DNA from 3 places in the Kocuria sp. CPCC 205231 genome. Region 2 is predicted to be linked to each of the others. Evidence: riboswitches for the same ligand, from Rfam matches in the RefSeq annotation. Region 2 holds a riboswitch; each other region holds the start of a gene.

Region 1 (9,496 bases), on a different contig from region 2:
TAGGGGCGCGCCGGCGTCGTCGTCGTGCGGGCGACGACGACGCCGGGCGGGCGCGGGTCAGGGTGCGGCGAACCAGCCGGTCACGGCGGGGGCCGTGTTCTGGTAGACGTGCTTGAGCTCCTGGTACTCGCCCAGGCCGGTGGGGCCGAGCTCGCGCCCGACGCCCGACTGCTTCATCCCGCCCCACTCCGCCTGCGGCAGGTAGGGGTGGAAGTCGTTGATCCAGATCGTGCCGTGGCGCAGCCGGCTCGCCACGCGGTGGGCGCGGCCGGCGTCCGCGGTCCACACGGCCCCGGCGAGGCCGTAGATCGTGTCGTTGCCGATCTCGACGGCCTCGTCCTCGGTGCGGAAGGTCTCGACCGTGACGGTGGGGCCGAAGGCCTCGTCGTGCACGCAGTCCATCTCGCGGGTGCAGCGGTCGATCACGGTGGGCGGGTAGAAGAAGCCCCGTCCGAGGTCCAGCGACCCGTCGGCGGACGTCCCGGTGGAGTGCTCGCCGCCGGTGCGGACGCGCGCCCCCTGCTCGCGGGCGCGCTCCACGTACGCGTGCACCTTCTCGCGCTGGGCCGCCGAGATGAGGGGCCCGGTCTCGGCCTGGTCGTCGAAGGGGCCGCCGAGGCGGATCCGCTCGGCCCGGCGGACGAGCTCGTCGACGAAGCGCTCGGCGATCGGCTCCTCGACCACCAGGCGCGCCCCGGCCGAGCAGACCTGCCCGGAGTGCACGAACGCGGCGTTGAGGGCGTTGTCCACGGCGGCGTCGAAGTCGGCGTCCGCGAAGACCACGTTGGGGTTCTTGCCGCCGAGCTCCAGGGCGACCTTCTTCACGGTGGGCGCGGCGGCGGCCGCGATCCGCCGGCCGGTCAGCACGCCGCCGGTGAAGGAGACGAGGTCCACGTCGGGGGAGGAGGACAGCGGCGCGCCCGCCTCGGCGCCGGCGCCCAGCACGAGGTTGGCCACGCCGTCGGGCAGGCCGACCTCCTGGAGGACCTGCATCATCAGGATCGCCGTGTGCGGGGTGAGCTCGGCGGGCTTGAGCACGAAGGTGCACCCGGCGGCGATCGCCGGGGCGATCTTCCACGCGGCCTGGAGCAGCGGGTAGTTCCAGGGCGTGATCATCCCGCACACGCCCACGGGCTCGGTGACGACCTTCGAGACCACGGTGGGGTCCCCGGCGTCGACGACGCGCCCGGCCTGCTCCGCGGCGGCCTTGCCGAAGTACGTGAAGCACGCGGCGATGTCGTCCATGTCGATCTCGGACTCGACCAGCCGCTTGCCGGTGTCGAGGGACTCGGCGCGGGCGAACTCGTCCTTGCGCTCGCGCAGCCGGGCGGCGACCCGCAGCAGCAGGTCCCCGCGCTCCGGCGCCGGCACGGACGACCAGCGGCCGTCGTCGAAGGCGCGGCGGGCCGCGGCGATCGCGCGCTCGGTGTCCTGCGCGGTCGCCTCGGCGACGGTGCCGACCTCGGCGCCGTCGGCGGGACAGACGATGGTGCGGGTGCCGCCCTCGGCGGCGGCCTGCCACTGGCCGTCGATGAACAAGGTGCTGCTCACGGGTGTGCCTCCTTCGCCGCGGGGATCTGCCCCGTCGGCACGTCGTGGATGTCGGTGGACCAGTCGGGGTGGCCCTGCTCGCCGTCCTGGATGACGGACGGCCCGTCGTGGATGCTCAGGAAGGCAAGGTGCGCCTCCCAGCTGTCGAGGACGTCGTTGATGACCTGCTCGTGGCTCCAGTCCATGACGTCCGTGCCCTGGGAGCCGGTCTCGTTGAAGACCTCCAGGCGGTAGTACAGGTCGGAGTCCGGGTTGGTGCGGAACCCGCCGAAGGCCGGCACGGGTGTGGCCACCGGATAGATCTGGTAGCAGAAGTCCCGGTCCTCGCCCATCCGCACGGTCAGCGTGTGCTCGGACAGGTCCTGGTAGCCGACCACCGAGCTGGTGAGCTCGGCGTCGAGGCCCTGGGCCCGGAACTCCTCGACGACCTCCGCGAGGGCGGGGACGAGCGCCTCGTCCTCGTAGCGGCGCACGGCCTTCGGGCCCGGGAACGAGCCGGTCCGGGAGAGCCGCCGGCGCCAGTGGCTGTCCGGGCCGGGGATGCGGGACGCGGCCGCGGAGCGGCGGGTGGAGCTGCGCCCCTCGCGCTGGGAGCGCTCGGCGCGCAGGGCCTTCCAGAACCCGATCATGACCAGGTACATCACGATCGAGAAGGGCAGGCCGATGATCAGCGTGGCGGCCTGCAGGGTCGGCACCCCGCCCACCAGCAGCATCGCCAGGGTCAGCAGCCCGGTGGCGGCGGCCCAGAAGATGCGCAGCCACTTGGGCCCGTCCTGGGTGGGGTCCTGGATCGTCGAGGTGAACGTCGACATCACGAGCGCGCCCGAGTCGGCGCTCGTGACGTAGAACAGCAGCCCGGCCAGCGAGGCGAGCGCGATGAGCACCGGCGCGCCCGGGTACTGCTCGAGCAGCGAGTAGAACGCCCGCTCGGGGGTGTTCATGGCGGCCTGGCCGAAGGCGTCGTCGCCGCCCGTGACGATCGCCAGGGCGCTGTTGCCGAAGACCGAGACCAGGATGAGGATGAACAGGAACGGCACGGTCAGGGTCGCGATCACGAACTCGCGCAGGGTGCGGCCCCGGGAGATCCGCGCCAGGAACAGGCCGACGAACGGCGCCCAGGCGATCCACCAGGCCCAGAAGAAGAGGGTCCACCCCGCCATCCACTCCGCCGCACCGGTGTAGGCGAACGTCTCCATGGTCATCCCCGGCAGCGAGGAGACGTAGTCGCCGAGGTTCTGCACCGTGGCGTCGAGCAGGAACGAGGTCCGGCCGGCCACGAGCACCCAGACGATCAGCGCCACGGCCATGAGCACGTTGAGCTCGGAGAGCCTGCGGATGCCCTTGTCCACGCCCGAGACGCACGAGGCGGTGGCCATCACCACGGCCACGACGATCAGCCCGATCTGCGCCGCGGTCCCCTCCTCGATCCCGAAGAGCAGGTAGAGGCCGTAGTTGAGCTGCACCACGCCGATGCCCAGCGAGGTGGCCACGCCGAAGATCGTGCCGAGCAGCGCCGCGATGTCCACGACGTCCCCCGTGCGCCCCTGCACCCGCTTGCCGATCAGCGGGTAGAGGGCCGAACGGATGCTCAGGGGCATGTTCCACCGGTAGGCGAAGTAGCCGAAGGCCATGCCCATCAGCGCGTACATCGCCCAGCCCGTGACGCCGTAGTGGAACAGCGTCCACACCACGGCCATGCGGGTGGCCTCGGCCGTCCCGCCCTCCCCGGCGGGCGGGCCGTAGTACTGGGTGACGGGCTCGGCCACGGAGAAGAACAGCAGGTCGATGCCGATGCCGGCGGCGAAGAGCATCGCGGTCCAGGTGAACAGGTTGTACTGCGGCTTCGAGTGGTCGGGGCCCATCTTGATGGTCCCCTCGCGGGAGAACGCCACGACCAGGACGAAGACCGTCACCACCGTGGCGGTGAGGACGTAGAACCAGCCCATGTTGGTCGCGATCCAGCCGACCACGGCGCTGATCACCGCGGAGGCCTGGTCGGGGGCGAGGATCGCCCACAGGGAGAACAGGACGATGGTGATGCCCGAGCCGGCGAAGACCGTCCGGTTCACGGCCGGCCGGGAGCGCCCGGCGGGTGGGGTGCCGCTCTCGGGCGGTGACTGGTGCAGGGCGGAAGTCATGGGACGAGTCCTCCTGGAAGTGGTGATCCGGGTCGGGGAGCACCTGCCGGGTCCAGCGCGGACCGGGCAGGGGCGGGACGTCGTCGTGCCCGCGGACCGGTGCGGCGGCCGAAACCCGCGCCCCGGGGATGCTCAACATCGTGTCACCACCCTTCCGGTTGGTAAAGTCCTTTCTCATGAGCACCTCCTCCCGCGAGCGCATCCTCGACGGCGCCCTCGAGCTGATCCGGGGCGGCGGCACGGTCTCCCTGGCGTCGGCCGCGCGGCAGGCGGGTCTGACCAAGCCCGGGGTGATGTACCACTTCCCCACCAAGGAGGCGCTGATGCTCGCCCTGGTGGACCGGGTGATGGACGGCTGGGACGCGCAGATGGCCCGCCGCCTGACCGGCCCCCCGGAGCAGGTGCCCGCGGCGGAACGGCTGCGCGCCTACCTCGACTGGTGCCTGTCCGGGGAGGTCGACGAGACCGACCTCGTGATGCTCACCGACCAGCGGCTGCGCGCCACGCTCAAGGAGCGCTGGGTCGCGCGGGTGGAGCCGTGGGTGCACCTGCCGGCGGACCTGCCCGCCGAGCGCCGGAGCCGGCTGCTGGCCGTGCGGCTGCTCGCCGACGGCGTGTGGTTCGCCGACGCCGCGGGCGTCTTCGCCCCCGACCCGCAGGAGCGGGCCCGGGTCAGGGCGGTCGCCGACGAGCTCCTGGCGGGCTGAGCCGTGCTGCGCCGGCTGCTGCTGCTCGCCGCCGTGCTCGCCGAGGTGGCGGCCACGCTGTCGCTGAAGGCGGCTCTGGGCGAGCCCGCCTGGTACGCGCTCGTCGTCGCCGGCTACCTCGCCGCGTTCACCCTCCTGGCGGCCGTGCTGCGCCGCGGCATGCCGGTGGGGGTCGCCTACGGCGTGTGGGCCGCCCTCGGGGTGATGCTCACCGCCCTGGCGGCGGCCGTGGTCTACGGTGAGCGGCTGAGCCCGGCCGTGCTGGCCGGGATCGTGCTGGTCGTGGCCGGCGTGCTCTGCGTGGAGCTCGGCTCCCGCCGCCCCGCCCCCGAGACCGAGGAGGCGGCCTGATGGCCTGGCTCTTCCTCAGTGTCTCGATCCTCACCGAGGTCGCCGGAACCCTGTCCCTGCGGATGGCCGCCCGGGGCCGCCGCCGCTGGTACGCCGCCGTGGCCGTCGGCTACCTGGTGGCGTTCACCTGCCTGAGCCTCGTCCTGGCCGAGGGCATGGCGCTGGGCGTCGCCTACGGCATCTGGTCGGCCTCCGGCGTGGCGCTGACGGCGCTGGCCGGCCGGGTCCTGTTCCGCGAGCCGTTCACCTGGGTGACGGCGGCCGGGGTGGCCCTCATCGCCGGCGGAGTGCTCCTCATCGAGCTCGGCGCCCCGCCGGTCTGAGCGGTCCCCGGTGCCGGGCCGGGTCCGGCGCCCCGTCCCGGGTGGTGCGGCGCCGGATCTCGTGTAGAGTAGTCCGCAGTTGTTGAGGTTCGTTTTTGTCTTTCAAGCAGTTCGGCCCACTCGGGTGCAGCAGTTTTTCTGAGAAGACGTTTTCCATGCATCACAACTGTTTTGTTTCTCGAACGTCGGGAAACGTTCATCTCATGAAGGATCAGGTCTCCCATGACTACCGGTATCGTCAAGTGGTTCAACGCTGACAAGGGCTTTGGCTTCATCACCCCCGAGGACGGCTCCAAGGACGTCTTCGCCCACTTCTCCGCGATCAACTCGAACGGCTTCCGCTCGCTGAACGAGAACGACCGCGTCGAGTTCGAGACCCAGGACGGCCCCAAGGGCCCCCAGGCTGCGAACATCAACGTCATCTCCTAAGGATCTTCCGCGGGCTCCGGCCCGTTGATCCTCCAGAACCGTCGTCGGGCTGCGCCCGGCGGCGGTTCTGTCGTCGTACCCGCCGAGCAGCACCGGGAGGAAGCGCCGTGACCGTTCCCGATCCGCTCCCCGCCGCGGAGGAGCCGGAGGACCCCTTCGTGGTGAACCGGGTCTCCGACGCCGAGCTGGACGTCTCCGTGCCGTTCGAGGTCGAGGCCTCCGAGTGGGGATTCGACGGCTCCGCCGACGAGGCCGGCGGCGGGTGGGGCTCGGCGGGGGACTACGGCCTCGAGTGAGCACCCCGCGGGTCCCACCGGCGCTCCGGACGTCACCGTCCTCCCGCACGACGGAGGCCGCAGCCCGACGGGCTGCGGCCTCCGTGCGCTCCTGTCCGCCGGCTATGCCGACAGCGGGAGGGACGAGGGGTGGAGCTTGAAGAACGGGTGCCGTCCGGTCGCCGCGAGGGCTCCGGGAACGAGGAGCTGGCGGTACTTGGCGCACCATTGCGCCGTACCCTCCGTGTGCTCCGCCGCGGCGGCCAGGTCGTCGGCCTCGGGGCTCAGGTACTCCTGCACGTCCCCGTCGGTCGACGTGAGACGGACGAGGTGGAGATCGGGGAGGGCGGTGACGGTCACGTCGATCCACTCCTCGCGCTGGTCGGTGGTGATGGCTGTTCTTTCTTCGGACATGGTCATGTTTTCTCCTGACGTTCTTGCAGGCATCCGATGGCGTTGCCCGCCGCTTCGTCATCCGATCCACCCGGGAACATCGGGTTGGCGCGCAGCGGGTCGGAGCCCCTCCACGGTTCCGCCGGGGATCGTCGATCTCCGGCCGAGGGCGTGGACGCCGCATCTCGAGAAGCAGGTTCAGGCTACCCCGCGGCACCGACACCTCGACAAGCGAGTCGTGAGTTGTGTCACTGAAACGTAATGCGCGGGGCCGTCGCCTGCGCCGTCCCCGGTACTACGGGACCCATTCCAGCGCAACGATGTGTCGTCGAGATGTCCGGGCGGTGACACCCCGGGGAAGGCCTGTGCACAGGAGGGGGCACCGGATCCGGCCGGGTCGCCGCACGCGGACACGGTTCGGCCGATGTGGTTCAATGGGGAGAGCTTCAAGAGACCCGGTCGGCAAGCTCCGACTTGACCGGGCACCAACCCCATGTTCACGGGTGGTTCGGATGACGAAGCGGCTCGCATCGCCGCAGCAGCGGTACCCGGTGCGAGCAAGAGCGCACGAAGGATCCCGGTCATGTCCGACCCCCGCAACTCCGCCGCCCGCACGGGCGCGTTCCCCCAGCCCTCCCACGCCGTCCCGGCCACCGGGGTCGGGACCCGCCGCGACCCCGCGCCGAGCGTCCCGGCGATCAGCGTCTCCGCCATGAGCGTCGAGGACTACGCCCGCGTGGTGCAGGTCCGCACCGAGTTCGTGGACTTCCTGCTGGCTCCGGCCCGCGGGGAGCTCGCCGCCGCGGCCTGAGGCCCGCCGCCGTGGACCTCCTCCTGGACCGTTCCGTGCTGCTGGGGGTGCGCACCCCGGAGCGCTGCCCCGAGCTGGCCGAGGTCCTGCGCCGGCACGGACACCGGCGGCTGTTCCTGCCCGCCACGGTGCTCGGGGAGCTGCTCGCCGAGCGGCCCGACGAGACGCTGTGGGCGGAGCAGCTCGAGCTGCGCTTCCCGGGCCGGGTCCTCCCCGCGGACGCCGCCGTGGCCCGGGCGTGGGGAGCGCTGGCCGCGACGGGGGCGGCCGATCCGCTCGCCGGGCTCACCGCGGCCACGGCCCTGGTCCACGGGCTGACCGTGCTGACCGCGGAGCCGGGGCGGTACGCCGGCACCGGGGCGCCCGTGCTGGACGCGTCCCCCGCCCGCCGGTAGCCCTCAGACGGCCCGGCGGTGCCGGCGGCTGCGCCCCTGCCCCTGCGCCGAGAGCGCCACGGCGCGCTCGTAGTGCTCGAGCAGCTGCCCGACCAGCACGTCCCACGTCCGGCCCTGGACCGCCGCGTGCGCCGCGACGCCGAACGCGGCCCGCTTCGCCTCGTCGCCCAGGAGATCCGCCACGTGCCCGCGCAGCGCCCCGAGGTCGCCCGGGGGATAGAGCCAGCCGGTGCGGGACCGGTCCACGAGGTCGAGGGGACCGCCCCGGCCGGTCGCGACCACCGGCACCCCCGAGGCCATGGCCTCCTGGATCGTCTGGCAGAACGTCTCGAACTCGCCGGGGTGGACGAACACGTCGAAGGACGCCATGATGCGCGCCAGGTCGGCACCGCTGCGGCGCCCGGTGAAGTGGGCCTGCGGGAGCCGGCGGCGCAGGGCGTCCTCCTCCGGGCCCGAGCCCACGACCACCAGGCGGGTGCCGGGCAGGTCCGCGACCGCGGAGAGGTCCTCGACCTGCTTCTCCGGGGCGATCCGGCCCACGTAGCCGACGATCCGCCGGCCGCCGCCGACCTCCTCCCGCCACCGCTCGTCCCGGTGCCGGGGGGAGAAGCGGGTGGTGTCCACCCCGCGCCGCCACAGGTGCACGTCCTGGACGCCGTGCTCGGTGAGCTGCCGGACCGCCGCGGTGGACGGCGCGAGCGTGAGCGTGGCGAGGTTGTGCATGGAGCGCACGTGCCCCCACAGGAGCTGCTCGAGGAACGGGGCCCCGTACTTGGCCGCGTAGCCGGGCACGTCGGTCTGGTAGACCGCCACGCACGGCACCCCGAGCTGCTGGGCCGCCAGGATCGCCCGGCGGCCCAGCACGAACGGGGAGGCCACGTGGACCACGTCCGGCCGGAAGCGCTCCAGCTGCCGCCGCACCCGGGCCACGGTCCCGCCGGCCACCCGCACGGCGGGGTAGCCGGTGAGCGGAACGGCGGGCAGCCGGTGCACCGGCACCCCGTCGAGGTCCTCGACGACCTGCTCCGCCGGGCGCCCGAGCGGCGCGGGGTCGTAGGAGGGCGCCACGACCACGACGTCGTGCCCGCCGGCGACCAGCTGCTCGACGACCCGCAGCACCGAGTGGGTGACTCCGTTGAGGTGGGGGAGGAACTGCTCGGCGACCACGGCGACTCTCATGCTCCCGAGCCTGCCGGGGCCGGGCGACCGGACGGCGAGCGGGGCGTGGCCCGCCGGTGAAGGCGCCGTGAAGCCTCGGCCGGGGTGCCGCCCGGGCGTGGGAGGATGGTCGGTGATGAACTCCCAAGGCCTGTCCTCCCCCGCTGCACGCCCGGACCGCCGGGGTGTGCCCATGCCGCTGTGGCTGCAGGGCGTGCTGGAACTCGGCTCCGTGGCCGTGGTGTCCTACCTGCTGGTCCTGCTGACCGTCCTCATGGTGTGGCTCGCCGACGGCTTCGACACCCTCGGCCTGACCGGAGGGTTCGTGCTCTCCGGTCACGTGTGGCTGCTCGCCCACCTCACCCCGCTCCAGGTGGCCCTGGACCCGGGCGCAGGACTGCCCGCGACCACCGGGACGCTCAACCTCGTCCCGCTCGGGCTCACCCTGGTGCCGTTCGCCCTCTCCTGGCACGCCGGGAGACGGCTGGCCCGCGCCTGCTGGGAGGGCCAGTTCTGGCAGCCGTACCTCAGCGGCCTGGCCGCCTACTCCGCGTTCGGCGCCGCCGCCGCGCTGCTCTTCACCGGAGGGGAGGTCTCGGCGAGCCCGGCCGCGGCCGCCGTCTTCCCGCTCGTCCCCGTGGCCCTGGGCGGCTTCGTGGGCGCGTACCGGGCCTCCCGGTCGCTGCCGGGACTGATCGGCGTCAACGCCGCCGCGTGGGTCGAGCGCACGAGCCAGTACTCCCGCTGGGCCGGGTCCTACGTGTGGGCGGTGCTGCGCGCCGGCTTCGTCGCGGCCGTGGCCGGGGTCGGGGCCGGGGCCGCCCTGCTGGCCGCCGCCCTGTTCTGGAACTGGAACGACGTGGTGGGCGTCTACCAGCGGCTGGGCACCGGCGTGCCGGGGGACACCGCGCTGACGGGACTCCAGCTCGGCTACCTGCCCAACCTCGCGGTCTACGCCCTGGCCT
Region 2 (9,496 bases):
TCGGCGCGGCGGGCCTGCCCCACGTGCTCATGCGCTTCTACACGGTGCCCACGGCCAAGGAGGCGCGCACCTCCGTGGTCTGGGCCATCTCGCTGATCGGCCTGTTCTACCTCTTCACCCTCATCCTGGGCTTCGGCGCGGCGGCCCTCATCGGCGCCGAGCGGATCCAGGCGGCACCCGGCGGCGTGAACTCCGCGGCCCCGCTGCTGGCGTTCGAGCTCGGCGGGTCCCTGCTGATGGGCATCATCGCGGCGGTGGCCTTCGCCACGATCCTCGCGGTCGTCGCCGGCCTGGCCATCACGGCCTCGGCCTCGTTCGCCCACGACATCTACACCAGCGTGATCAAGAAGGGGAACTCCGATCCCCGCAAGGAGCTGAAGGTGGCGAAGACCACGGTGGTGGTCATCGGTCTCGTCTCCATCGCGGGCGGCATCGGCGCCCAGGGCCAGAACGTCGCGTTCCTCGTGGCGCTCGCCTTCGCGGTCGCGGCCTCGGCGAACCTGCCGACCATCCTGTACTCCCTGTACTGGCGGCGCTTCACCACCCGGGGGGCGGTCTGGTCCATGTACGGCGGCCTGATCATCTCGGTGGGCCTCATCGTCTTCTCCCCGGTCATGTCCGGCACCGAGACGTCGATGATCCCGACGGCCGACTTCGCGTGGTTCCCGCTGCAGAACCCGGGCATCGTCTCGATCCCGGCCTCCTTCCTGCTCGGCTTCATCGGTTCCATGACGGAGCGCCGTCTCGAGGACCCGATCAAGCAGTCCGAGATGGAGGTGCGCTCCCTCACAGGCATCGGCGCCGAGAAGCCCGTCGCCCACTGACGGATTCCCCGCTCCCACCTGGGAGGATCCACCGGCCCGCCCGAAGCCCCGGCTTCCGGCGGGCCGGTCCGCGTCCGGGAGGAACGCGTCGATTGGCTAACGGGAACAGACAGGCGGCTGACCGTCGGCTAGGGTGAGGCGCAGAAGCAACCTCAGGGTATTCCAGGGATACTCGCCGGTTGCGTACAATAAAAGTCCCTCCCGGGACGGATAAGGAGCCATCATGGGAATCATCAGCTGGATCATCCTCGGCCTCATCGCCGGCGCCCTCGCCAAGCTCATCATGCCGGGCAGCCAGGGTGGCGGCATCATCGTCACGATCGTCCTCGGCATCGTGGGGGCCCTCCTCGGAGGCTTCCTCGGCTCGCTGATCGGCATCGGGGACCTGGAGTCCGCGTTCGACATCGGCACCATCATCACCGCCGTCGTGGGAGCCCTCATCGTGCTCTTCATCTGGGGCGCGGTCTCCGGCCGCAAGGGTCGCGCCACGCGCTGACCCCACCCCCGTCGGTCGCCGAGGCCCCGTCCACCGCTCCCGGTGGACGGGGCCTCGGCCCGTTCCGGGCCGTCCGCAGGCACCCCCTGCGGGCACCGCACCGAGGAGTGGCGCTGGGGGATACTGGGGCCATGACGCCCCCCGCCACCTCGCCCCGCACCCGCCCGACACCCGAGCTGCGCGCCCTGGCCGCCGCCGGCCCCCGCCGGATCAGCGTCCTCGGCTCGACGGGCTCGATCGGCACCCAGGCGCTCGACGTCGTGCGGGCCGCCCGCGAGCTCGAGGGCGCGGACCCGTTCACCGTGATCGCCCTCGCCGCCGGACCACGGCACCTCGAGCTCCTCGCCGAGCAGGCCCTCGAGACCCGCGCCGTGCTCGTGGCGACCAGCGGCACCGCCCAGGACGCCGCCCGGCTGGCCGGCCTCATCGCGGACGGGGCCGCGTCCGCCGGGGCCGGGGGATACCGCCCGGACGTCGTGCACGGGCCCGACGCCGCGTCCGCGGCCGCCGCCCACCCCGACGCCGACCTCGTGCTCAACGGGATCACCGGCTCCATCGGGCTCGCCCCCACGCTGGCGGCGCTGCGGGCCGGGCACCGGCTCGCCCTGGCGAACAAGGAGTCCCTGATCGCCGGCGGCGCCCTGGTCAAGGCCGCCGCCGCGGCCACCGGGGACCCGGACGCCCTGATCCCCGTGGACTCCGAGCACTCCGCGCTGGCGCAGGCGCTGCGCGGCGGCACCGCCGCGGAGGTGGACCGGCTCGTGCTGACGGCCTCCGGCGGGCCCTTCCGCGGCCGGTCCCGGGCGGAGCTCGAGACGGTCACGCCCCGGGACGCGCTGCGCCACCCGACGTGGGACATGGGCCTGATGGTGACGACCAACTCGGCGACCATGGTGAACAAGGCCCTCGAGGTGCTCGAGGCCCACCTGCTCTTCGACGTCCCCCTCGAGCGCATCGACGTGGTGGTCCACCCCCAGTCGGTCGTGCACTCCATGGTCCAGTTCGTGGACGGCTCCACCCTCGCCCAGGCCTCGCCCCCGGACATGCGCCTTCCCATCGCCCTCGGCCTGGCCTGGCCGCACCGGGTGCCCGGGGCCGCCCTGCCGTGCGACTGGACGCGCGCCACGGAGTGGACCTTCGAGCCCCTCGACCCGGTGGCGTTCCCCGCCGTCGAGCTCCTCAAGGCGGCGGGGGAGCGGGGCGGGACCTTCCCCGCCGTGTTCAACGCGGCCAACGAGGAGGCGGTGCACGCCTTCCACGACGGCCGGATCCGGTTCCCCGCCATCGTGGACACCGTCGAGGCGGTGCTGGGCGAGCACGACGACGACGGCCCGCTGGAGCTCGAGGCCGTGCTGGCGGCCGAGCGCTGGGCCCGCCGGCGGGCCCGCGAGGTCCTCGCCCGCTGACCGGGCCGGGCCCGGCCCCGCCGCACGTGCTAGTCTGTCAGGCGGATGACGAGTCCCAGCGTGCAGCCCTGGCTTGCTGGGCGGCAACCCTCTCCCGTAGTGGGGTGCCCCAGGTGAACCATCCGGCACCGGCCGACGACGGCCGGCGGCAAGTACGGTCCGACCGCGCACGCGCCCTCCGGCGCGCCCTCGACCGTGGCCGCCGGACCCGTTGGCCCCGGTGGAGACCTCCGACACCCCGGACCCACGGAAAGGCACCACATGCGATCGCAGCGCCTCCCCTTCCTCGCCCTGGCCACGACCCTCGCCCTCACCGCCTGCGGCGGCTCCGCCGGGGAGTCCTCCGGCGAGGGCGTGCTCGCCGACGACAAGGTCACCATCGGCGTGGTGGGCACCGACCCGACCCACGACGCCCTCCAGCGGGTGGCCGAGGAGCAGGGCATCACCGTCGAGTACGTCGACTTCTCCGACTACAACCAGCCGAACCCCGCCACCGAGTCCGGTGACGTGGAGATGACCTGGTTCCAGCACGTCCCGTTCCTCGCCGACTACAACAACGCGGCCGGCGGCTCCATCACCCCGATCGGCTCGACCTCGATCTACCCGCTGGGCCTGTACTCCAACCAGTACGACTCCGTGGAGCAGTTCCAGGAGGGCGACGAGATCGCGGTGCCCAACGACGCCGTGAACCTCTCCCGGGCCCTGCTCGTGCTCGAGGCCGCAGGTCTCGTGGAGCTGACCAGCGACACCCTCATCCCCACCGAGCTCGACGTCGACACCGAGGCCTCCACGGTGCGCGTCACCCCGGTCTCCGCGGAGCAGACGGTGCTCTCGCTCGACTCGGTGGCCGGCTCGGTCATCAACAACGACTTCCTCTCGCGGGCCGACATCGACCCGCAGTCCGCGCTCGCCCAGGACGACCCCGAGTCCGAGGGCTCCCGCGCCTACGTCAACCTCTTCACCACCACGGAGGAGCTCGCCGACGACGAGACCCTCCGGCAGGTCGCGGACCTCTACCACGAGCAGGCCGTGCTCGACGCCGAGATGGAGGAGACCAAGGACACCGCCGTGCCGCTGCAGCTGGAGCCGGAGGAGCTCCAGGAGCTGACCGCGCGCTACCAGCAGGAGCTGAAGGACCAGGAGCAGTGAGCGCGGCGGTCCCCGCCGGGCCGCCCGCACCCGGGCGCCCGGACGAGGTGCTCGTCTCCTTCCGCAACGTCTCCAAGACCTTCCGCACCGGCTCGGGGCGGGCGGCGCGCGAGGTGCTCGCGGTCGACGACGTCACCCTCGACGTCCGCCGCGGCGAGATCTTCGGCGTGATCGGCTACTCCGGGGCGGGCAAGTCCACCCTCGTGCGCCTGATCAACGGGCTCGAGCCCGTGTCCTCGGGCTCCCTGACCGTGGAGGGCTTCGAGGTGGCCGGCCGGCGCGAGACCGAGCTGGCGCCCGTGCGGCAGGAGATCGGGATGATCTTCCAGCAGTTCAACCTCTTCACCTCCCGCACCGTCGCCGGCAATGTCGAGTACCCGCTCAAGCGGGCCGGCTGGCCGAAGGAGAAGCGCCGGGCGCGGGTGGCCGAGCTGCTCGAGTTCGTGGGCCTCGCCGCCCGCGCCGGCAACTACCCGGAGCAGCTCTCCGGGGGGCAGAAGCAGCGCGTGGGCATCGCCCGCGCGCTGGCGACCAGCCCGAAGCTGCTCCTGGCCGACGAGTCGACGAGCGCCCTCGACCCGGAGACCACGCAGGAGGTGCTGCAGGTGCTGCAGCGGGTCAACCGGGAGCTCGGGATCACGATCGTGATCATCACCCACGAGATGGACGTGGTCCGCGCGATCGCCGACCGCGTGGCCGTGATGCAGGACGGGAAGGTCGTGGAGCACGGCTCCACCGTGGACATCTTCGCCCGGCCCCGCACCGAGACCGCCCGCCGCTTCGTCTCCTCCGTCCTGCACTCGGTGCCCGACGCCCGTGAGGTCGAGCGGCTGCGCCGCGCCCACCGGGGGCGCCTGGTGATCGTGGACGTCGGCGACGGCGTGGACATCGGCGGGGTGCTCTCGGACGGCGCCGCCCGCGGGGTCCGCTTCACCATCGCCTACGGCGGGATCAGCGTGCTCCAGGAGCAGTCGTTCGGGTCCCTGACCTTCGAGCTGACCGGTGCGGACGCGGCCGTGCAGGCCGTGGTCGACGAGATGTCCCGCATCACGACCCTGAGAGAGGTGGCCGCGTGAACGACTGGTCCGTCCTGGGACCTGAGCTGCTGTCCGCGCTCGGGGAGACCCTCTACATGGTGGCGGTCACGCTGCTGCTCGCCGGCCTGCTCGGTCTGCTCGTGGGCGTCGGCCTCTACGTCACCCGCCGGGGCAACATCCTGGAGAACCGGGCGGTGCACGAGGGCCTCAACCTCGTGGTGAACTTCGTCCGGCCGATCCCGTTCATCATCCTGCTGGCCGCGCTGGGACCGGTGACCCAGGGGGTCGTCGGGACCCGGCTGGGGCCCAACGCCGCGATCTTCGCGATGACCATCGGGGCCATGTTCGCGGTGGCGCGCATCGTCGAGCAGAACCTCATGAGCGTGGACCCCGGGGTCGTGGAGGCGGCCCGCTCCATGGGCGTCTCCCGCGGCCGGATCATCACCACGGTGATCCTGCCCGAGGCGCTGGGCCCCCTGGTGCTCGGCTACACGTTCCTGGTCATCGGCATCACGGACATGTCGGCGATGGCCGGGGCCATCGGCGCCGGCGGCCTGGGCGACTTCGCCCTGCGCCTGGGCTACCAGCGGTTCAACGACGAGGTCACGTGGGCGGCGGTCGCCGTCATCGTGGTCCTGGTCCAGCTCGTGCAGGTGGTGGGCAACCGGCTGGCCCGCCGGATCCTGCGCCGCTGAGGCGCCCCGCCCCGCAGCCCACCGACGGCCGGTGCGCCTCCCTCCCGGGAGGGCACCGGCCGTCGTCGTGCCCTGGTGCGCCCGGTGCCCGACGTCCAGGATCGTGGTGCAGACTGGTCCTCGCCGTGCCGAGCGCACGGCCCCGACGTCCCCGGCGCCCGCCGGGGTCCCTCGACGATCCCGGGAGGTCCGACGGATGGGTGTCGTGCTGTTCCTCGTGGGCGTGCTGCTGGCCGCCGCCGCCATCGCGGTCTCCATCGCCCTCCACGAGATCGGCCACCTCGTGCCGGCCAAGCTCTTCGGCGTGCGCGTCACGCAGTACATGGTCGGCTTCGGGCGCACCGTGCTCTCCCGCCGGCGCGGCGAGACGGAGTACGGGCTCAAGGCGGTCCCGCTGGGCGGCTACATCTCCATGGTGGGGATGTACCCGCCGGCGCGCGCGGGCTCGACGGCCCGCGCCTCGAGCACCGGCGTGTTCCAGCAGATGGCGGCCGAGGCCCGCGGCGGCGCCGCGGACCAGCTCCTCCCCGGGGACGAGGACCGCGTGTTCTACCGGCTGCCCGTGTGGAAGCGGATCGTGATCATGCTCGGCGGCCCCGTGATGAACCTCCTGCTCGGGACCCTGTGCCTGGCCGTCCTGCTCTCCGGCTTCGGGACGGCGACGCCCACCACGACGGTCGCGTGGGTGTCCGAGTGCGTGGTGGCCGCGGAGCGCCAGGCCGCCGGGCAGACCGAGTGCCGGCCGGAGGACCCCCAGGCCCCCGCGAACGCCGCCGGGCTGCGCCCCGGGGACGTCGTCACGGCCGTCGACGGCGCCCCGGTCGGCTCCTGGGACGAGCTCACCGCCCGGATCCGGGACCGGGCCGGCGAACGGATCCCGGTGGTGGTCGAGCGGGACGGCCGGACCGTGTCCGCGGCGCTGACCCCCATCCTCTCCTCGCGGCCCGTGCTGGACGACTCCGGCGCCGCCGTGACCGGCGAGGACGGCGCCCCCCGCTACGAGGAGGTCGGGTTCATCGGCATCAGCCCCACCAGCGAGCCCGTCCGGCAGCCGCTGACCGCGGTGCCCGGGGCGGTGCTGGACGGGCTGCAGCAGATCGCCGGGGTGGTCCTGCACCTGCCGCAGCGGATCTACGAGGTGGGGGAGGCGGCGTTCTCCGACGCGCCCCGGGACCCGGACGGGCCGATCTCCGTGGTGGGGGTCGGCCGGATCTCGGGGGAGATCGCCGCGCACGAGGAGATCGCGCTGCGGGACAAGGCCGCCTCTCTCGTGGGCCTGGTCGGCTCCGTCAACCTGGCCCTGTTCGTCTTCAACCTGCTGCCGCTGCTGCCGCTCGACGGCGGGCACGTCGCCGGGGCGCTGTGGGAGGCGCTGCGCCGGGGGAGCGCCCGGCTGCTCGGCCGCCGCGACCCCGGCCCGTTCGACCCCGCCCGGCTGCTGCCGGTGACCTACGCGGTGGCCGTGCTGATGATCGGGATGTCCGTGCTGCTGATCTACGCGGACATCGTCAAACCGGTCCGGCTGTTCTGAGCCCGGGCCGGCCGGCGCGCCCCCGGGGCCGGCGGGCGTTCGGCGTGGGAGGAATCGCACCCCCGGCACCGGGGGCCGCCCCGGAGCATGGGGCACAATGGGAACCGGTGACGGGCCCGGCCAGCGGGTCCCGGCGCCACCGCTCCAGCTCCTGCCCTCGATTCCTCGGAGGAACTCCTTGACCCCGGTCAGCCTCGGCATGCCCGCCGCGCCCCAGCCCGTCCTCTCCCCGCGCCGGAAGACCCGGCAGATCCGGGTCGGGTCCGTGGGCGTCGGCTCCGACTCGCCGGTGAGCGTGCAGTCCATGACGACCACCCCCACCACGGACATCAACGCCACCCTGCAGCAGATCGCCGAGCTCAACGCCACCGGGTGCGACATCGTCCGGGTGGCGTGCCCGTCCCAGGACGACGCCGACGCCCTGCCGATCATCGCCATGAAGTCCCCGATCCCGGTGATCGCCGACATCCACTTCCAGCCGAAGTACGTCTACGCGGCCATCGAGGCCGGGTGCGCGGCCGTGCGCGTCAACCCGGGCAACATCCGCAAGTTCGACGACCAGGTCGGCCAGATCGCCCGCGAGGCCAAGGCCGCCGGGGTGTCCATCCGGATCGGCGTGAACGCCGGCTCCCTCGACCAGCGGATCATGGACAGGTACGGCAAGGCCACGCCCGAGGCGCTCGTCGAGTCCGCCGTGTGGGAGGCGTCCCTGTTCGAGGAGCACGACTTCCACGACTTCAAGATCTCCGTCAAGCACAACGACCCCGTCACCATGGTCCGGGCCTACCAGCTGCTCGCCGAGCGCGGCGACTGGCCCCTGCACCTCGGCGTGACCGAGGCGGGCCCCGCCTTCCAGGGCACCATCAAGTCCGCCACGGCCTTCGGCGCCCTGCTGTCCCAGGGCATCGGGGACACCATCCGGGTCTCCCTCTCGGCGCCGCCGGTCGAGGAGGTCAAGGTCGGCAACCAGATCCTGCAGTCCCTGGGCCTGCGCCCGCGCAAGCTCGAGATCGTCTCCTGCCCCTCCTGCGGCCGCGCGCAGGTCGACGTCTACACGCTCGCGGACGAGGTGACGGCGGGCCTCGAGGGGCTCACCGTCCCGCTGCGGGTGGCCGTGATGGGCTGCGTCGTCAACGGCCCCGGCGAGGCCCGCGAGGCCGACCTCGGCGTGGCCTCCGGCAACGGCAAGGGCCAGATCTTCGTCAAGGGCGAGGTCGTGAAGACCGTCCCCGAGGACCTCATCGTGGAGACGCTGATCGAGGAGGCCAACCGCATCGCCGCCGAGATGGAGACGGACGAGAACGGGGAGACCACGGCGGGCAGCCCCGTCGTGAGCGTCAGCTGACGGGCCGGTGACGGGCGGGTGAGGACGCAGCGGAGGACGGCGCCGCGGCTGGTGCCGGCGGGGGAGGTCGATCCGGCCCAGCTGGACCGGCTGCTCGAGGCGGACCCCGTCGCCCACGCCTTCGTGGCCGCCCACGTCGAGTCGTACCGCGGGAGCAAAGGCTCGCGGATCCCGCCCGTGGTCGGCACCGCCGGGCCGGACGGTGAGCTGACCGGCGCGTGCTGGGTGGGCACGAACGTGGTGCCCGTGTCCCTGGACGGCCCGGGCCTGGACCTCGTCGGAGGGCACCTGCGGCGGGGCGGGTCCCGGCACGCCTCGCTGTTCGGGCCCGCCGAGCTGGTCCTCGGGCTGTGGTCCCGGGTGGAGCGCTCGTGGCCCCGGCCCTTCGACCTGCGCCCCGTCCAGCCCCTGCTGGCCATCGACCGGGACCCCGCGCCCGCCCCGCACCCCGGCGTGCGCGTGGCACGCCCCGAGGACCTGCCCGCCGTGCTCCCGGCGAGCGCCGCCATGTTCGAGGAGGAGGTCGGGTACTCCCCGTACACGGGCGGCGACCGCGGGTACCGGGACCGGGTCTCCGCGCTCGTCGGGGCGGGGCGCTGCCTCGTGCTGACCGACGAGGGGGGCCGCGTGGTGTTCAAGGCCGACCTCGGCTCGGTGGCCCGCGGCGTGGCGCAGGTGCAGGGCGTGTGGGTGGACCCGGCGCACCGCGGCCGGGGGCTGGCAGCGCCCTGCATGGCGGCGGCCGTGCGCCTCGCCCGCCGGCGCACCCCGGTGGTCAGCCTCTACGTCAACGACTACAACGTCCGGGCCCTCGCCACCTACCGGCGGGTCGGCTTCGAGCGGGTCGGGACCTTCGCCACCGTCCTGCTCTGAGCGCCCGGGGCCGCCGATCCCGGTGCGGCCGGCCCGGGCGGGGGGTGTAGATTTGACCGGAATCAGCGGCGCCGTCGGCGCCGCCCACCCTCTCGACGCCCGGGCCCGGCCGCACCACGCCGCGCTCCCCGGGAGAAACG
Region 3 (9,496 bases), on a different contig from region 2:
GATCTCGTCCTCGGTGACCCCGGGGGCGAGGCTGCGCAGCACGAGCCCGCCGTCCTCGACGTCGAACACGCACAGGTCCGTGACGATGCGGTCGACCACGCGCACCCCGGTGAGCGGGAGATCGCACTCGGTCTTGATCTTGGCGGAGCCGTCCTTGGTGACGTGCTCGGTCAGCACGACGACGCGCGGGGTGCCGGCCACCAGGTCCATGGCGCCGCCCATCCCCTTGACCATCTTGCCGGGGATCATCCAGTTGGCGAGATCGCCGGTGCCGGAGACCTGCATGGCGCCGAGGATCGCGATCTTGACGTGGCCGCCGCGGATCATCCCGAAGGACGTGGCGGAGTCGAAGATGGAGGCCCCGGGCAGCAGTGTGATGGTCTGCTTGCCGGCGTTGATGAGGTCCGGGTCCTCGTCGCCCTCGTAGGGGAACGGGCCCATGCCGAGCACGCCGTTCTCGGACTGCAGCACCACGTCGACGCCCTCGGGCAGGTTGTTGGCCACGAGGGTGGGGATGCCGATGCCGAGGTTGACGTAGTCGCCGTCGGAGAGCTCGACGGCGGCGATCGCCGCCATCTCGTCGCGGGTCCAGCTCATGCCTGGTCTCCGTTCTGCTGGGCGGCCCGCCCGGCGGGGCGGGGGCGGACGGTGCGCTGCTCGATGTCCTTGGGCGCGCCGCTGTATTGCGCGACGTGCTGGACGTAGACGCCCGGGGTCACGATGTGGTCGGGGTGGATCTCGCCGACCGCCACGACGTGCTCGACCTCGGCGAAGGTGACCTTCCCGGCGGTCGCGACGATCGGGTTGAAGTTGCGCGCGGTGTAGCGGTAGACGAGGTTGCCGTCGGCGTCCCCGGTGTGGGCGTGGACCAGGGCGATGTCGGCGACGATGCCGCGCTCCTGCACGTAGGTCTCGCCGTCGAACTCGGCGTGCGGCTTGCCCTCGGCCACGAGGGTGCCGACCCCGGTCTTCGTGTAGAAGGCGGGGATGCCCGCGCCGCCGGCCCGGAGCCGCTCGGCGAGGGTGCCCTGGGGGTTGAACTCGACCTCGAGCTCGCCGTCCAGGTACTGCTGGGCGAACAGCTTGTTCTCGCCCACGTAGGAGGCGAGGACCTTCTTCACCTGGCGGTTCTCGAGCAGGACCCCGAGGCCCTTGCCGTCCACGCCCATGTTGTTGGAGACCACCGTGAGGTCCGTGACCCCGGAGTCCCGCACCGCGTCGATGAGATCCCGGGGGATCCCGCTCAGCCCGAACCCGCCCACGGCGAGCGTCATGCCGTCCCGCAGGCTCTCCGCCAGCAGCTCGGCGGCGTTGTCTCTGACCTTGGACACCCTTGTCCCTTCCTCTCGTCGGACTGTGACCCAGCACTCAATCTAGGGAGCCTCCACATGCCGGTCAACAGATCCGGCGGCACGACGGCGCTTCTCCTCAGCATCCGGCCATTCGTCCCCCGACTGTCCATATAGTGGAGTCATGGGACAGGAGCGGACGACGGGCCAGGGGACCCAGGTGGTCCACCGGGTGGGGCAGCTGCTGCGGGCCGTCGCGGGGCGGGAACGGGGCAGCACGGTGGCGGAGCTCGCCGCCGAGACCGGGCTGACCCGCCCCACCGTGCACCGGCTGCTCACGGGACTGGCCGAGGAGGGCCTCGTGGACCGCGACGCCGGGACCGGGGCCTGGCAGCTGGGCCCCGAGCTGTACGTGCTGGGCGCGGTGGCGGCCCACCGCTATCCGATCCGGGAGCTGGCCGGGCCCTCGCTGCGCCGGCTCGCGGAGGCCACCGGCGAGAGCGCGTTCCTCTCGGTCCGCCGGGGGCTGGAGACGGTCTGCCTGGCGCGCGTGGAGGGCGCCTTCCCCATCCGCTCCCACGTCCTCTACGAGGGGCTGCGGCTGCCGCTCGGCGTGGCCTCGGCAGGGCTGGCGGTCCTGGCCCACCTCCCGGACGCGGAGGTGGACCGGGTCCTCGCGGCCACGGCCGGGGCCCGCGCCGAGTGGGGCCCGCTGCACACGCCCGAGCGGATCCGGGAGCTGCTCGCGGACGTCCGGCGGGAGGGCTTCGCCGTGAACCCGGGGCTGATCGTCGAGGGCAGCTGGGGCATGGCCGCCGCGGTCTTCGACGCGACGGGCGCGCCGGTCTACGCGCTGAGCCTCACGGGCATCGAGCCCCGGTTCAGCGGCGAGCGCCGGCAGCTCCTGGGCCGGGCCCTGCTCACGGAGGCCCACCGGCTCTCCCGGGAGCTGGGTCACCGCTGAGCGGCCCGGGGCGGGCTCAGCGCGCCGTCCAGCCGCCGTCCATCGTGTAGGAGGCCCCGGTGACCATGGACGCGTGCGGTCCGGCCAGCCACGCGACCAGGCTGCCGACGTCCTCCGGGTCCACGAGCTTCTTGATCGGCGTCTCGCCGAGCATGATCCGCTCCACCACCTCGGACTCGGGGATCCCGTGCACCCTCGCCTGGTCGGCGATCTGCTTCTCGACGAGCGGGGTGCGCACGTAGCCGGGGTTGATGCAGTTGCTCGTCACCCCGTGGGCCGCGCCCTCCACCGCGACGGTCTTGGACAGCCCCTCCAGGCCGTGCTTCGCCGAGACGTAGGCGCTCTTGTAGGGGGACGCCCGCAGCCCGTGCACGGAGGAGACGTTGATGACGCGCCCCCAGCCCCGCTCGTACATGTGCGGCAGCGCGGCGCGCACCAGCAGGAACGGGGACTCCAGCATCAGCACCAGGATCCGGTGGAAGTCCGCGGGGTCGAACTCCTGGAGGGGGGCGACCTTCTGGATGCCGGCGTTGTTGACCAGCACGTCGACCTCGAGGCTCAGCTCGGCGAGCGCCGCGGTGTCGAGCAGGTCGACGGCCCACGCGCGGCCGCCGAGCTCGTCCGCGACGCGCTGCGCCCCGGCCTCGTCGACGTCGGCCACGACCACGTGCGCGCCGGAGCCGGCGAGGGCCCGGGCGGCGGCCAGGCCGATGCCGCTCGCGCCACCGGTGACGAGCGCCGTGCGGCCCTCGAGGTCCTGCTGCTGGGGCGTCTGGGACATGGGGGTCCTTCCTCTGGTCCGTCGTGCCCGCGGGGTGAGGGGCACGGATCACCGCCACGGTATGTGATCCAGGCCATGTTCGCGAAGGACAGCTCCTCCCGGGAGTGCGCGCCGGGTCGCGTCACACGGCGTCATGTCCGTCATCCGGGCGCCGAATGGCGCAGCGCGCACGGGTGCGCTTGGATGACAGGGTCACCATCCAGAGCGGCCGAGAGATCTGGCTCGACGACGCCGCAGCAACCCGGGCGACGGCATCCCCGTCCCGCCTCCGGTGCTACCGCCAGGACCGATGGAAAGGACGCACGACCCATGCTGCGAAGCGCCGACCGCATCCGCACGACCCACGCCGGGTCCCTCCCGCGCACCCCGGCGCTGCTCGAGGCCAACCGGGCGAAGGGGGCCGTCCCGGAGGCGGAGTACGACCGGCTCCTGCAGGACTCGGTGGTCGACGTGGTCCGCCGACAGCGCGAGCTCGGGATCGACGTGGTCAACGACGGCGAGTACGGCCACGTCATGGCCGCGGAGGTCGACTACGGCGCGTGGTGGCACTACGTCTTCGCCCGGATCTCGGGCCTCACCCCCGGCGACGTGGACCTGTGGGAGCAGGAGCCGCAGCGCTCCTCGCCCGGCAGGGTGGTCCTGACGAGCTTCGGGGACCGCCGGGACCGCCGGCTCTTCCACGAGGCGTACACGGACCCCTCCTCGGGCATCACCACGGGCAAGCAGGCGCCGTTCCCGAAGATCACCGGGAAGCTGGAGTACACGGGCCACGCGGCGCTGGAGGCGGACATCCGCAACCTCAAGGCCGGGCTGCAGGCCACGGGCGCGAGCGAGGGCTACCTCGCCGCGCTGTCCCCGGGCTCGTGCGCGCGGCTGGAGAACACCCACTACGCGGACGAGGACGAGGTGCTGACCGCCTGCGCCGAGGTGATGCGCGAGGAGTACCGGGCGATCACCGACGCCGGGCTGATCGTGCAGATCGACGACCCGTCCATCGCGGAGAACTGGGACCAGGTCAATCCCGAGCCCGGCGTGGAGGACTACCTCGCGTTCACCCGCAAGCGGGTCGAGGCCCTCAACTACGCCCTCGAGGGCATCCCGGAGGAGCAGGTGCGCTTCCACCTGTGCTGGGGCTCCTGGCACGGCCCGCACACCACGGACCTCGGGTTCGAGCTCCTGGTGGAGCTCATGCTCTCCATCAGGGCCGGCGGCTACAGCTTCGAGGCCGCCAACGCCCGGCACGAGCACGAGTGGAAGGTCTGGCAGGACCACGAGCTGCCCGAGGGCAAGATCATCATCCCGGGGATCGTCTCCCACGCCACCAACGTGGTGGAGCACCCGGAGCTGGTGGCCGACCGGATCGAGCGCTTCGCCCGCCAGGTGGGCCGCGAGAACGTGATCGCCTCGACCGACTGCGGCCTGGGCGGGCGGATCCATCCGCAGATCGCCGCGGCGAAGCTCGAGACCCTCGCCCGCGGGGCCGAGCTCGCCTCCCGCCGGCTCTGGTCCTGACCGGCCCCCGACCTTCCCGCAGACCCTCAGGAGGACACGCATGACCATGCAGAACACCGACCACGTGCAGACCACCCACGTGGGCTCCCTGCCGCGGACCCCGCGGCTGCTCGAGGCCAACCAGCGGCACGCCGAGGGCGCCATCACGTTCGAGCAGCTCACCGACGAGCTCGCCGTGGGCGTCGAGGACGTGGTGCGCCGGCAGCGCGAGATCGGCGTGGACGTGGTCAACGACGGCGAGTACGGGCACACGATGTCCAGCGCGGTCGACTACGGCGCGTGGTGGAACTACTCCTTCTCCCGCCTCGGCGGGCTCACCCCGACCGACGAGGACCGGTGGGCGTCCACGGAGAAGAGGCGCTCCTCGCCCGGCCACATCGTGCTCACGAGCTTCCCGGACCGCCGGGACCGCGAGCGCTTCCGGGAGGCGTACGAGGACCCGGCGTCGGGCATCCTCACCGGGCGCTCCTCGACCACGCAGCCCAAGATCACCGGGCCGCTGACCTACACGGGACAGGAGGCCGTGGCCTCGGACGTCCGCAACCTCCGGGCGGCCATGGCGGCCACCGGGGCGCAGACCGGGTTCGTGGCCGCCCTCTCCCCCGGCTCCGCCGCGCGCGTGACGAACGAGTACTACAGGACCGACGAGGAGCTCGTCTACGCGTGCGCCGACGCGATGCGCGAGGAGTACCTGGCGATCACGGACGCCGGGCTGACCGTGCAGATCGACGACCCGTCCATCGCGGAGTCCTGGGACCAGATCAACCCCGAGCCCACGGTCGAGGACTACCTGGCGTTCACGCGGCTGCGCGTCGAGGCGCTCAACCACGCGCTGCGGGGGATCCCCGAGGAGCAGGTCCGCTTCCACCTGTGCTGGGGCTCCTGGCACGGCCCGCACACCACGGACCTCGAGCTGAAGCACCTCGTGGACCTGATGCTGACCATCAGCGCCGGCGGCTACACCTTCGAGGGCGCCTCCGCCCGGCACGCCCACGAGTGGAAGGTCTGGAAGGACCACGCGCTGCCCGAGGGCCGCGTGATCATCCCGGGCGTGGTCTCCCACTCGACGAACGTGGTGGAGCACCCGGAGCTGGTGGCCGACCGGATCGAGCAGTTCGCCTCGGTCGTGGGCCGCGAGAACGTCGTCGCGTCGACCGACTGCGGTCTGGGCGGGCGCCTGCACCCGCAGATCGCCTGGGCCAAGCTCGAGTCCCTCGTCGAGGGAGCGCGCCTGGCCACGGAGCGGCTCTACCGCTGAGCCGCATCCCGGCGTCCCCGACGCCCCTGCCGCGCCGCCGGGCCCGGTCCTCCTGCGAGGGCCGGGCCCGGCGGTTTCCATCCCCGGTGGTCTGTGTCACATGTAGTGATACATGGTTTGATTATTCCGTCCGGAGGGTGACAGGCGTCACTTCCGCCCGTAGTATCGCAATGCAATACCGAACGTTCGGTCATGATGCGTTCGGTTCCGCCGCGGACGTCGCCGTCCCCGATTCCCTGGAGATCCCATGGCGCACCCATCCTCCGCCCCGGCCGGGCGGCACGAGATGTCGCGCGAGGAGCGCAAGGTCCTCGCCGGCACCCTCGTGGGCACCACCATCGAGTGGTACGACTTCTTCATCTACGCCCAGGCCGCGGCCTTCGTCCTGGCGCCGCTGTACTTCGCGCCGCTGTCCGAGGAGAACGCCGGCCTCGCCCAGGTGGTCGCGTGGGCCTCCCTGGGCATCAGCTTCCTCTTCCGCCCGCTGGGCGCGGTGGTCGCCGGCCACCTCGGCGACAAGTACGGCCGCAAGATCGTCCTGGTCCTCACCCTGGTGGGCATGGGTGCCGCGACGATGCTGATCGGCATGCTCCCCACCTACGCGACGATCGGCATCTGGGCCCCGATCTTCCTGGTGCTCCTGCGCATCATGCAGGGCTTCTCGGCCGGCGGCGAGTGGGGCGGCGCGGCCCTGATGTCCGTGGAGCACGCCCCGCGGAACAAGCGCGGGCTCTTCGGCGCCTACCCGCAGATCGGCGTGCCGCTGGGCATGCTGCTCGCCACGTCCTTCATGTTCGCCCTCACCTCGATGATGTCCCCCGAGGACTTCCAGGCCTGGGGCTGGCGCATCCCGTTCCTGTCCTCCGTGGTGCTGATCGTGGTCGGCTACCTGATCCGCAAGACCGTCGACGAGTCCCCTGTCTTCAAGGAGATGCAGCTGCGCAAGAAGGAGTCCTCCGCTCCCCTGGGCCAGCTGTTCAAGCACCACAAGAAGCCGGTCACCCTCGCGGCCCTGATCTTCGCCGCCAACAACGCCGCCGGCTACCTGGTGATCGCGTTCTTCGCCTCCTACGGCTCCAACGTGCTGGGCATGCCGCGCTCGCAGACCCTCATCGCCTCCCTGATCGGCGGCGTGGGCTGGCTCGTCTTCACGATGTTCGGCGGCTGGATCTCGGACCGGATCGGGCGCGTGCGCACCTTCCAGATCGGCTACGCCATCATCATCCTGTGGGCCGTGCCGATGTGGTTCCTGCTGGACACCGCGTCCCTGCCGCTGTTCGCCCTGGCGATCGTGATCCTCACCGTGGGACTCGGCCCGTCCTACGGCCCGCAGTCGGCGCTCTACGCCGAGATGTTCCCGGCCCGCGTGCGCTACTCGGGCGTCTCGATCGGCTACGCGTTCGGCTCCATCATCGGCGGCGCGTTCGCCCCGATGATCGCGCAGCTGCTGCTCAACAAGACCGGGATGTCCTGGACGATCGGCGTCTACATCGCCGGCATCGCGATCGTCTCCTTCATCGCCGTCTCGATGGTGCCGAAGGACATCCAGGAGATCGACCTGCACGTCGAGGAGGTGCACGAGGACTACGTCGCCGAGCACCCCGAGGCCGCCGAGATCCTCGCGGCCGCCCAGGCCGCCGAGAAGCAGCGCGACTGAGCGCCGCCCCGGCCGAGGACCGAGCCGCCCGCCGGCACCCACGGGTGCCGGCGGGCGGCTCCGCTCGTGCGGGCACCCCGAGCACACCCCGCTCCCACCCCGGGCTCCCACCGGAGCCCCGCCGAAAGGACTCCTCCATGACCACCGACCTCCTGCTCCCCACGGTCTCGACGGCCGTTGCCGACGTGCTCGCCGAGCGCACCGACCACCTGTTCGGCCTGATGGGCAACGGCAACGCGCACCTGATCAGCTCGCTGACCTCCCGCGGCTTCGGCTTCACCTCCGCCCGGCACGAGTCCGCCACCGTTGCCATGGCCGACGCCTACCACCGGGCCACCGGGCGGACCGGGGCCGCCACGACCACCTACGGTGCCGGGTTCACCAACACCTACACCGCCCTGGCCGAGGCGCGGCTGGCCCGGATCCCCCTGGTCCTGGTCGTCGGCGACGCCCCGACCACCGGGCGGCGGGCCTTCGACGTCGACCAGACCACCGCGGCCGCCGCCGCCGGGGTCACCACCCTGGTCGCGGCCCCGGACAACGCGACCGCGATCACCCACCGGGCCTTCGACCTCGCCGCCCAGACCGTCCAGCCGGTGGTGCTGGCCCTCCCCTACGACCACGCCACCGCCCCCCTCACCGAGCAGACCGTCCTGGAGCCGCTGCCGGTCAAGCCCGCCTTCACCGCCTCCACCGAGGACCTCGACCGCATCGCCGGGCTGCTGCGCGCGGCGACCAGGCCCCTGATCCTCGCCGGGCGCGGAGTGCTCCTGGCCGGGGCCACCACCCCGCTCACCGAGATCGGGGACCGGCTCGGGGCGCTGTTCATGACCTCCGCCATGGCCACCGGGGTCTTCGGCTCCCCGTGGGACCTGGGCATCGCCGGGGGCTTCACCCGCGCCCACCGTCTGGAGCTCGCCCGGCAGGCCGACGTCGTGCTGGTCGCCGGGGCATCGCTGAACGCCTTCCAGCTGCGCTACGGCACGCTCTTCGCCGAGGGCACCCGGGTGATCCGCATCGACAACGAGCCCGAGGACCGCACGCCCCCGGTCACCGACTACGTGCGCGCGGACCTGGGACCGTTCCTCCAGGGACTCACCGGCCGGATCTCCGCCGCCGCCCCGGAGAACACCTGGCGGGCGGCCGCCCCGGAGGTCGCCACCGACGCCTTCCGCGGCTCCGCCCCGGTCGAGGACCCGGCCGAGTTCGGCCCGGACGGCCGGCTCAACCCCCGCGCCGTCGTCGCCGCCCTCGAGCACGTCCTCCCCGCCGAGCGCTCCGTGGTGATGGACGGCGGCCACTTCATCGGCTGGGCCCCGATGTACCTGACCGTGCCGGACCCGCAGGCCATGGTCCTGGTCGGCACCGCCTTCCAGTCCATCGGCCTCGGCTTCGGCTCCGCCTCCGGGGTCTCGGTGGCCCGCCCCGACCGCACCACCGTGTTCGTCACCGGCGACGGCGGCGGGCTGATGGGCCTGGCCGACCTCGAGACGTTCCTGCGCGCCACGAAGCGCGGGGTGATCGTGGTGCTCAACGACTCCGCCTACGGCGCCGAGCTGCACCAGTACGCGTCCAAGGGCCTGGACCCCACCGCGATGCTCATCGACGAGGTCGACTTCGCCGCCGTGGGCCGGGCGATGGGCGCGGCCGGGGCCAAGGCGCACACCCTGGCCGACCTCACCGCGCTCACCGACTGGCTGGCCACCCACGACGAGGGCGTCTTCGTCCTCGACGTGGCCATCTCCCAGCAGGTCGTCGCCGAGTTCATGTCCGCCTCCCTCACCGCTGGCCGCCGGCTCTGACCCGCCGGCCCCGGCGAGGCCCCGGCGGACCCCTGCGGACCTTCGCGGATCAGCCGGGCGAACCGGCCCCCCGGTCCGCCTCCACCGCCCGGACGAAGTCCGCGCACCGGCGCGGCCACTCGGCCAGCTCGGCGGGCGTGCCGGCCACGTGCAGGGCGTCGCCGGGCAGGGCCGCGCGCAGCGCCTCGGCCGTGGACAGCGGGTGGGTGGCGTCCTCGGACCAGGCCAGCACC

The links. Region 2 has a riboswitch for S-adenosylmethionine ahead of RF640_RS05710 (MetQ/NlpA family ABC transporter substrate-binding protein). Riboswitches for the same ligand answer to the same signal wherever they lie in the genome.
Region 1: linked by a shared signal. The riboswitch ahead of RF640_RS11080 (hypothetical protein) and the one ahead of RF640_RS05710 (MetQ/NlpA family ABC transporter substrate-binding protein) in region 2 are both predicted to bind S-adenosylmethionine.
Region 3: linked by a shared signal. The riboswitch ahead of RF640_RS07375 (cobalamin-independent methionine synthase II family protein) and the one ahead of RF640_RS05710 (MetQ/NlpA family ABC transporter substrate-binding protein) in region 2 are both predicted to bind S-adenosylmethionine.

What each region holds. Positions count from the first base shown of each region.
Region 1 is NZ_JAVKPP010000009.1:55,823-65,318, reverse strand. Features, by position in the region: gene RF640_RS11120 (aldehyde dehydrogenase family protein) at 58-1,551, opposite strand; gene betT (choline BCCT transporter BetT) at 1,548-3,689, opposite strand; gene RF640_RS11110 (TetR/AcrR family transcriptional regulator) at 3,866-4,396, shown strand; gene RF640_RS11105 (multidrug efflux SMR transporter) at 4,400-4,747, shown strand; gene RF640_RS11100 (multidrug efflux SMR transporter) at 4,747-5,070, shown strand; gene RF640_RS11095 (cold-shock protein) at 5,293-5,499, shown strand; gene RF640_RS11090 (hypothetical protein) at 5,607-5,795, shown strand; gene RF640_RS11085 (hypothetical protein) at 5,898-6,194, opposite strand; SAM riboswitch class IV at 6,612-6,737, shown strand; gene RF640_RS11080 (hypothetical protein) at 6,751-6,978, shown strand; gene RF640_RS11075 (PIN domain-containing protein) at 6,990-7,373, shown strand; gene RF640_RS11070 (glycosyltransferase family 1 protein) at 7,377-8,552, opposite strand; gene RF640_RS11065 (DUF6350 family protein) at 8,668-9,496, shown strand, end outside.
Region 2 is NZ_JAVKPP010000004.1:231,357-240,852, forward strand. Features, by position in the region: gene RF640_RS05695 (cation acetate symporter) at 1-824, shown strand, start outside; gene RF640_RS05700 (GlsB/YeaQ/YmgE family stress response membrane protein) at 1,048-1,320, shown strand; gene dxr (1-deoxy-D-xylulose-5-phosphate reductoisomerase) at 1,452-2,726, shown strand; SAM riboswitch class IV at 2,771-2,887, shown strand; gene RF640_RS05710 (MetQ/NlpA family ABC transporter substrate-binding protein) at 2,988-3,875, shown strand; gene RF640_RS05715 (methionine ABC transporter ATP-binding protein) at 3,872-4,951, shown strand; gene RF640_RS05720 (methionine ABC transporter permease) at 5,008-5,607, shown strand; gene RF640_RS05725 (RIP metalloprotease) at 5,804-7,138, shown strand; gene ispG (flavodoxin-dependent (E)-4-hydroxy-3-methylbut-2-enyl-diphosphate synthase) at 7,317-8,483, shown strand; gene RF640_RS05735 (GNAT family N-acetyltransferase) at 8,502-9,356, shown strand.
Region 3 is NZ_JAVKPP010000005.1:262,085-271,580, reverse strand. Features, by position in the region: gene RF640_RS07395 (CoA transferase subunit B) at 1-597, opposite strand, end outside; gene RF640_RS07390 (CoA transferase subunit A) at 594-1,331, opposite strand; gene RF640_RS07385 (IclR family transcriptional regulator) at 1,474-2,253, shown strand; gene RF640_RS07380 (3-hydroxybutyrate dehydrogenase) at 2,270-3,034, opposite strand; SAM riboswitch class I at 3,227-3,330, shown strand; gene RF640_RS07375 (cobalamin-independent methionine synthase II family protein) at 3,344-4,546, shown strand; gene RF640_RS07370 (cobalamin-independent methionine synthase II family protein) at 4,593-5,804, shown strand; gene RF640_RS07365 (MFS transporter) at 6,052-7,461, shown strand; gene RF640_RS07360 (thiamine pyrophosphate-binding protein) at 7,599-9,263, shown strand; gene RF640_RS07355 (alpha/beta fold hydrolase) at 9,313-9,496, opposite strand, start outside.